Regions from separate parts of the Corynebacterium marinum DSM 44953 genome, predicted to be linked through region 2. Evidence: riboswitches for the same ligand, from Rfam matches in the RefSeq annotation. Region 2 holds a riboswitch; the other holds the start of a gene.

Region 1 (3,399 bases), 1.1 Mb from region 2:
GGGCCCACATCTGGCAGTTGACCTGGCAGGACGGAGTGGCCGTGAAGCGCGACGTCGGAACGCTCGACGAGATCGGCCGAGCCGCCTACCCCGGCGAGGGGTGGGGACTGTGCTCGACCGGTGAGGAACTGATCATGTCCGACGGCAGCGACCAGCTCCGCCGTCTCGACCCGGACACCTTCAAGGAGCTCGGCCGGTTCAGCGTCACCCTCGACGGCGCGGGCCGCAGCGGCCTCAACGAGCTCGAGTGCGTCGGGGAGGACATCTACGCCAACGTGTTCCTCAGCACCGACATCCTGCGTATCGGCGCCGACGGTGCCGTCACCGCCGTCATCGACGCCTCCGGGCTGCCGAACAACGCGGCCGCCGACCCCAACCATGTCCTCAACGGGATCGCGCACCTGCCCGGCACCGACCGCTTCCTGATGACGGGGAAACGCTGGCCCGACCTCTACGAAGTCGAGCTCGCCCCCGCCCAGTAGGATGATGTGCCATGGCCACACCCAAGAAGGCGCGGCAGAGGTCGCTCCTGCAGTTTCTCGCTCTCCTCATCGCCGTGGTGATCATCATCGTCGCCGCGGTCCTCGCCCAGAGCTGGTGGAACAACCGGCCGGGCCCGGAACCGGGGGACGTCACCGTGACTGCCCGCGTGGGCGACGCCTCCCTCGAGGTCCCCCCGTACCTGGTCTGTGAACCCGGGCTGGAGTGCCCGGAGGGTGAGGTCCCCAACCTCCCCGTCGGCCCGGACGACACCCTCGTCCTCGAGATCCCCGAGGCGATCCACGATCACGACTGGCAGCTGCTCATGATCTACGACGATCCGGCGGCCAACGACCAGCAGCTGCACGGCGCCTACGACGCCGAATCGGTGGACATCCCCGGTTCCGTCGACCCCCTCAGCGAGGGCGGGGAGCGGCCCCGCCTCATGGTGGTGGAGATTTCCTCGGCGATGATCGGACTCGACGACGCTGGCGAGGAGACCCCCTACGCCACCGTGTGGTCCCTGAGCACCATGGGAGAACAGGCCGACTAGCTGTCGAGTTCCTTCGCCACCGCGCGGAGGATCTCTGCGACCTGGCGGCCCACCTGGCGGTCCGGGTAGCGCCCGGCGGCGAGGCCCGGCTGGATCTGCGACTCCAGGACGGTCATCAGATCCTGGACCATGCTGCCCAGCTCCTCGGGCTTGTGGCGGTGGACGGGGCGGCGGCGCGGGGTGTCCAGCACCTTCACACGCAACGCCTGCGGTCCGCGGCGGCCGGCAGCGAAGTCGAATTCGATGCGCTGGCCGGCGGTCAGTTCTTCGACCCCCTCAGGAAGCACCTGCTTGGCCACAAACACATCTTCGTCCCCCGGGTTGGAGACGAATCCGAATCCTTTATCGGCGTCGTACCACTTCACTTTGCCGATTGGCACTGTGCTCACCTGTCCCTTCCTGTTGTTCGTGAAGGAATGAGTATACCCCTCCGGGGTGGGGCGACGATATTTCCGCGGACGGGGGAATCGCCGACTTTCGGCGGCCCCCGATCCTCCACGGGAAACCCGGAGGAATGCGCCGGCCCCATAAGTGTGTCTCGAATCACATTAACGGAACGGGATGCGGTGACCTGCCGATTCTCAGGCTTCCTATGCTTCCGCTCAGCGCGGGAGTGGCTCATTTGTGAGTTTAGCGTGACTGAAACGTTACAAAACGTTATCGTATGCGGCAGGCACAGCGCAGGACCGTTCTACCGCCACCAACGCCGAACCCTGTCCAGGAGGCGGACGGCCGCGCAGCACAGTGCACCAGATACCCACCAGATCCATGTGGACAGGGGCGGGGAAACCACCGCGGGCCCACCCAGGCCCGCACCGGTCGGCGGCTTCCAGCGGAAGCCTCCGCCCTCGGGGTGAAGCCTCACAGCAGTGAGGCCGGGCACAGTGATCCTCAGCCCGAACCCGACAGCTCACCTCGCAGGCGACCATGAGAGGAACACGCAACATGGCACGTCACAACCGCAAGTCCTTCTCCGCCGCAGCCAAGCTCGCAGCCACCACCGCCGCCTTCGGCACCGCGGCCGCCCTCCTGGCCCCCGCCGCCGCCGCAGCACCGGACTCCGACTGGGACCGTCTGGCCCAGTGCGAGGCCGGCGGCAACTGGCAGATCAACACGGGCAACGGCTACCACGGCGGCCTGCAGTTCTCCCCCTCCACCTGGAACGCCTACGGCGGCCAGCAGTTCGCCCCCTACGCCTACCAGGCCACCCGCGAGCAGCAGATCGCCGTCGCCGAGAAGACCCTCGCCGGCCAGGGCTGGGGCGCATGGCCCGCCTGCTCCGCCAAGCTGGGGCTGAACTCCGCCCCGACCCCGCGTGACGCGTCTGCCGCCTCCGCCGCCCCGGCCCAGGTCCAGCAGGTCGTCGCCAAGTCCGAGGCAACCACCTCCGCCGCCGGGACCTCCTCCGACGAGCTCGCTGTCGACGCCCTCTTCAACCTGGTCAGCGACACCCTGGCCCAGTACGGCGCTCCCGTTCCGGCCGGCCTCGAGGCCGCCTACAACGCCAACCGCCACAACTTCGACGCCTTCTACGGCGCGAACCGCGGCGCCATCGACTCCGCGCTCGGCCTCTAATAGCGCACCAGCCGCAGCAGGGCTCCCAACCTCACCAGAGGTCGGGAGCCCTGCTCTTTGGCGCCTTCCGCACAGCAAATCCCCCGCGCACCGCCCCTGGAGAGGCCGGCGCGCGGGGGATCCGCGGTGTCCGGGAGAGGATTCCCGTGTACTGCTAGTTGAAGCGGGTGTAGGGGTGGACGTAGCCGAGCTCTTCCGCCGGACGCGGAAGAACCAGATCGTCGCCGTAGGGGCTGGACGCGCCAGCCAGGGTGGAGGTAATTTCGGTCACCACGTGGCCGTCGGTCCGCGGGATGTGCTTCGGCCAGCCCGGATCGACGTAGCCCTTTTTCTCAACGTTAGCCATGCCCACATTCTTGCAAACCTGTCGCGGAAAAGTAACTTGAACTGCAACTAAAATCGGCGGAACCATGTCTACCACCCCCGAAAGCCCCGATTTCCGTGCCTGGTTGGCTCAGCGCGACGACCACGAACTGGCGAATCTGCTCCGCCTCCGTCCCGACGTCGCGCTCCCCTTACCCCCGGGCATCACCCCCCTGGCCGCCCGGTTGCAGCTGCGCGCCTCCGTGGGGCGGGCGGTGCGCACCCTGACCGCCCTGGAGCTGGCGGTGCTCGAGGCCGCCGCCAACCTCGGCGGGGAGCTGGCCGCGGTGACGGAGACGGACGTCGTCAATGCGGTGTGCCCGGCGACCGGCGCGGACCCGGACCAGGTGGAGGCAGCCGTGGGGCGGCTGCGCGAACTGGCGCTCTGTTACGGGCCGGCGGAGGGGATGCGGATCACGGCGGAGGCC
Region 2 (3,399 bases):
CCGGAGATAGGACTGGATCCCGCCGACGGTGGGCGGGAAGTCGTTGGTTACCAGCAGAGTCCGGGACATGGGTCAGTAGCGTACCGCCCCGGCCCAGGGCATCGAGTCGACGGACACGACCTGCACGGGGATGCCGTAGTCGGAGGCGTGCACCAGCTGGCCGTTGCCGATGTACATGCCCACGTGCGTGACGCCCGGGAAGTAACCGACGATGTCGCCCGGCTGGAGTTCGGCGCGCGAGACCGGGGTGCCGCCGGCCAGCTGCGCCTGGGAGGTCCGCGGGATGGTCTTGCCCTGCTGCTGGTACGCCCAGAGCATCAGGCCGGAGCAGTCGAACTGGCCGGGACCGGCCGCACCCCACCCGTAGGGGGAGCCCAGCTTGCCCAGGGCGGCCGCCACCGCGCCGGATCCGGCGGCGGGGATGACCGGCTCGAGCGGGTTGTTCTTGTTCTCCCACGCGGCGCGCGTCTCCGCGTCGAGCGAGGACACCTTCTCCTCTATCTCCCGGACGCGCACGTCGAGACGCTCCTGCTCCTCCGCGAGCTCGCGGTGGCGGTTCTCCAGCTGCGACTGCTCGAAACCGGCCTCCGCCAGCATCCGGGAGGCGTCGGTGTGGGAGCGGCCCGCTTCTGCGGTGGCGTCCGCGAGCTTGTCGACGGCGCGTTCCGTGTTCCGCGTCAGCGTCGCCAGATAGGCCGCCCGGTCGATGGCGTTCTGCGGCGTGGCCGCCGCGATGGCGTTGGTCACCGGGTCGATCATCAGCCCGCGGTACTTCGCCCCCGCCAGACCGTCGACTTCCTGCTGGTGGTCCTGCTGGGCGGCCAGGGCGGCTTCGGCCCGCCGCTGAGCCTCGTCCGCGCGGTTACGCAGCCCGTCGATACGGTCCTGGCCTCCCTCGATCTCGGATGCCAGCTGCTTGACCTGTTCGCTCGTGGCCGAGGCCTCGTGCGAGACCTCCTCCATCGTGGCGATGAGCGAGTCGATGTCGTCGGCGTGCGCGGGGACGGCGACGCCCGAGGTGAGTATGACAGCGCCCAGGGCGGCGGCGGTCGTGCTGCGGAGGCGGTGGGAGAAGACCGTGTGGAGACGCAAGTGGGAATCTTTCAGAAGACAGGTGGCCGGCGGGAAGACAGGCACAACTATAGCCATCCGGACCCGGAACGCACGCTGCCCGCGCCCCCGGGTACGGACCGGGGACACGGGCAGGGTCAACGCTGGACTAGAAGCGGACGGCGGAGTGGATCGGCTGGAAGTGCAGCGGACGCTCGCCGACCGGGGTGCCGGAGTTGAGGGCGTCGATGATCATGCCGTTGCCGGCGTAGATGCCCACGTGGGTGGCGCCGCCGTAGTAGGCGATGATGTCGCCCGGCTGGAGCTGGTCCAGCGGGATCTGCTGGCCCTGGGCGGCCTGCGCCTGGGAGGTGCGCGGGATGGACTTGCCGACCTGCTGGTAGGCCCAGGTGGTCAGACCGGAGCAGTCGAAGGCGCTCGGGCCGGTCGCGCCCCAGGCGTAGGGTGCGCCGACCTTGGAGCGGACGGCGTCGACGATGGCCTGGCCGCTGGAGGACGCTGCCGGGGCGGCTGCGGGAGCCTGTGCCGGGGCCGGGGCGGCGACGTTGGCCACGTAGGTGTTGGCGGACTGCTGGAGCGAGGGGACGAACTGCTCGACGTTCGGCACGGCCTGCAGGCCCTGGACGTTCTCCAGACCCGGGACCTCGACGCGGACGTCGGTGTTCGGGATGACGACCTCGACGGCGCCGGCGACTCCCGGGGCCAGGACGGTGGCGCCCATGACAACCGCGGAGGCGGTTGCGATACGACGGGTGAAGGTCTTGTTGATGCGACGGTGCTCGACCACGAATGTTTCTCCAAATCTTCCAGTGTGCCTACCGGGTTAGCTGTCGGGTTGGGATGTACGGAAGCTTCCCTCGCCCGCTCCACGTCGTGCACCTGTGTGCGTGACGCTCTCGCGGAGGATGTACCCCAGAAAAAGCTGGTTGGTTCCCCGGCTCCCCGTGGCGGGGATTCGGCGTAATTTTCAGTTCTGTCATTCGGCGTCTTCTGCCGAAGTACCTCAATGTCTCGATCAGGTTACGAAATTGCAACGAAGGTTGTCCAATGGAGCGCCCCGATCGACCACTGTTACCTCGCCGTTATTCTTCAGCGGCACCGCGCACCGCCGACAGGCACAACCGGACAGCCGCCAGATCCGCACCCCCCTCCCCTCCCCTTGACCTCGGGTTTCGCAGACTTCCGGGATGTCCCGCAGGAGCATGGCAAGGCCGCCGGTACCGGGCGACCACGGACCCGAAATTCACCGGGTGATTTGGGTCACTCACCCTCTTTCCGGCCCGGAAAGACCCGGGAACGACGGAACCCCGCCTCCCCCAGGTACCGGGGAGACGGGGTTCCGCCTGTGAGCGCAGCGACTGCGGGGGCCTAGTCGAGCAGGCCGGCCTCGCGGTCCTTGGCACGGTTGGCCTCCTGGAGGTTCTCCAGCATGGCCTTCTCTTCACGCTCGTTGGCGTGCGCGGTTTCGACGGCGGCGTCGGTGTAACGCGCCTCGTCCGCCTTGATGAGGGAACCGCGGGAAATGCGGTCGGCGTAACCCAGCTCGTTCATCTGCTTCGGCACGCGGGCGCCGGCGTAGGCGAGCGGGACCGGGTGGCCGTGCTCGTCGACCGGGCCCAGGGGCTGGTGGATCTCGACGAACGCGCCGTTCGGCATCTGCTTGATGACACCGGTTTCGATGCCGTGCTCGAGAACCGCACGGTCGGAACGCTGGAGCCCGACGCAGATGCGGTGGGTGATCCAGTAGGCCAGCGGCGGCAGCAGGATGATGCCGACTCGGCCGAACCAGGTCATCGCGTTGAGCGAGATCTGGAAGAAGTGCGCGACATGGTCGTTGCCGCCGGAGATGGTCACCAGCATGAAGAAGGTGATCGCCATGACACCGATGGCGGTGCGCACCGGGACGTCGCGGGGGCGCTGAGCCAGGTTGTGGTGGTTGTCGTCGCCGGTGGCGCGCTTCTCGATCCACGGGTAGGCGAAGAGCACGACAACCATGAGGCCGGCGAGCAGGGCCACCCAGACGGCGTTCGGGATGGTGTAGTTGCCGAGGTAGAGCTCCCACGCCGGCATGACACGGGCCAGGCCGTCCGTCCACAGCATGTAAACGTCGGGCTGCGAACCTGCGGAGACCTGCGACGGGTTGTACGGGCCGAGGTTCCAGATCGCGTTGATCGTCAGCAGGCCGGACATCAGGGCCAGAACGCCGGCGGTCAGCAGGCCGAAGCCGATGGCCTTGGTGGCGAACAGCGGCATGATGCGGATACCGACGACGTTGTTCTCGGTGCGCCCGGCGCCCGGGAACTGGGTGTGCTTCTGGTACCAGACCAG

The links. Region 2 has a riboswitch for cyclic di-AMP ahead of B840_RS08380 (C40 family peptidase). Riboswitches for the same ligand answer to the same signal wherever they lie in the genome.
Region 1: another riboswitch for cyclic di-AMP. It lies ahead of B840_RS03105 (resuscitation-promoting factor Rpf1 domain-containing protein); the one in region 2 lies ahead of B840_RS08380 (C40 family peptidase).

What each region holds. Positions count from the first base shown of each region.
Region 1 covers NZ_CP007790.1:637,021-640,419, reverse strand. Annotated here, with positions in the region: gene B840_RS03120 (glutaminyl-peptide cyclotransferase) at 1-482, shown strand, start outside; gene B840_RS03115 (DUF2771 domain-containing protein) at 494-1,033, shown strand; gene B840_RS03110 (cold-shock protein) at 1,030-1,413, opposite strand; cyclic di-AMP (ydaO/yuaA leader) riboswitch at 1,782-1,972, shown strand; gene B840_RS03105 (resuscitation-promoting factor Rpf1 domain-containing protein) at 1,979-2,608, shown strand; gene B840_RS03100 (hypothetical protein) at 2,763-2,954, opposite strand; gene B840_RS03095 (helicase-associated domain-containing protein) at 3,019-3,399, shown strand, end outside.
Region 2 covers NZ_CP007790.1:1,753,244-1,756,642, forward strand. Annotated here, with positions in the region: gene B840_RS08370 (glycosyltransferase family 4 protein) at 1-69, opposite strand, end outside; gene B840_RS08375 (C40 family peptidase) at 73-1,092, opposite strand; gene B840_RS08380 (C40 family peptidase) at 1,220-1,858, opposite strand; cyclic di-AMP (ydaO/yuaA leader) riboswitch at 1,870-2,042, opposite strand; gene qcrB (cytochrome bc1 complex cytochrome b subunit) at 2,440-3,399, opposite strand, start outside.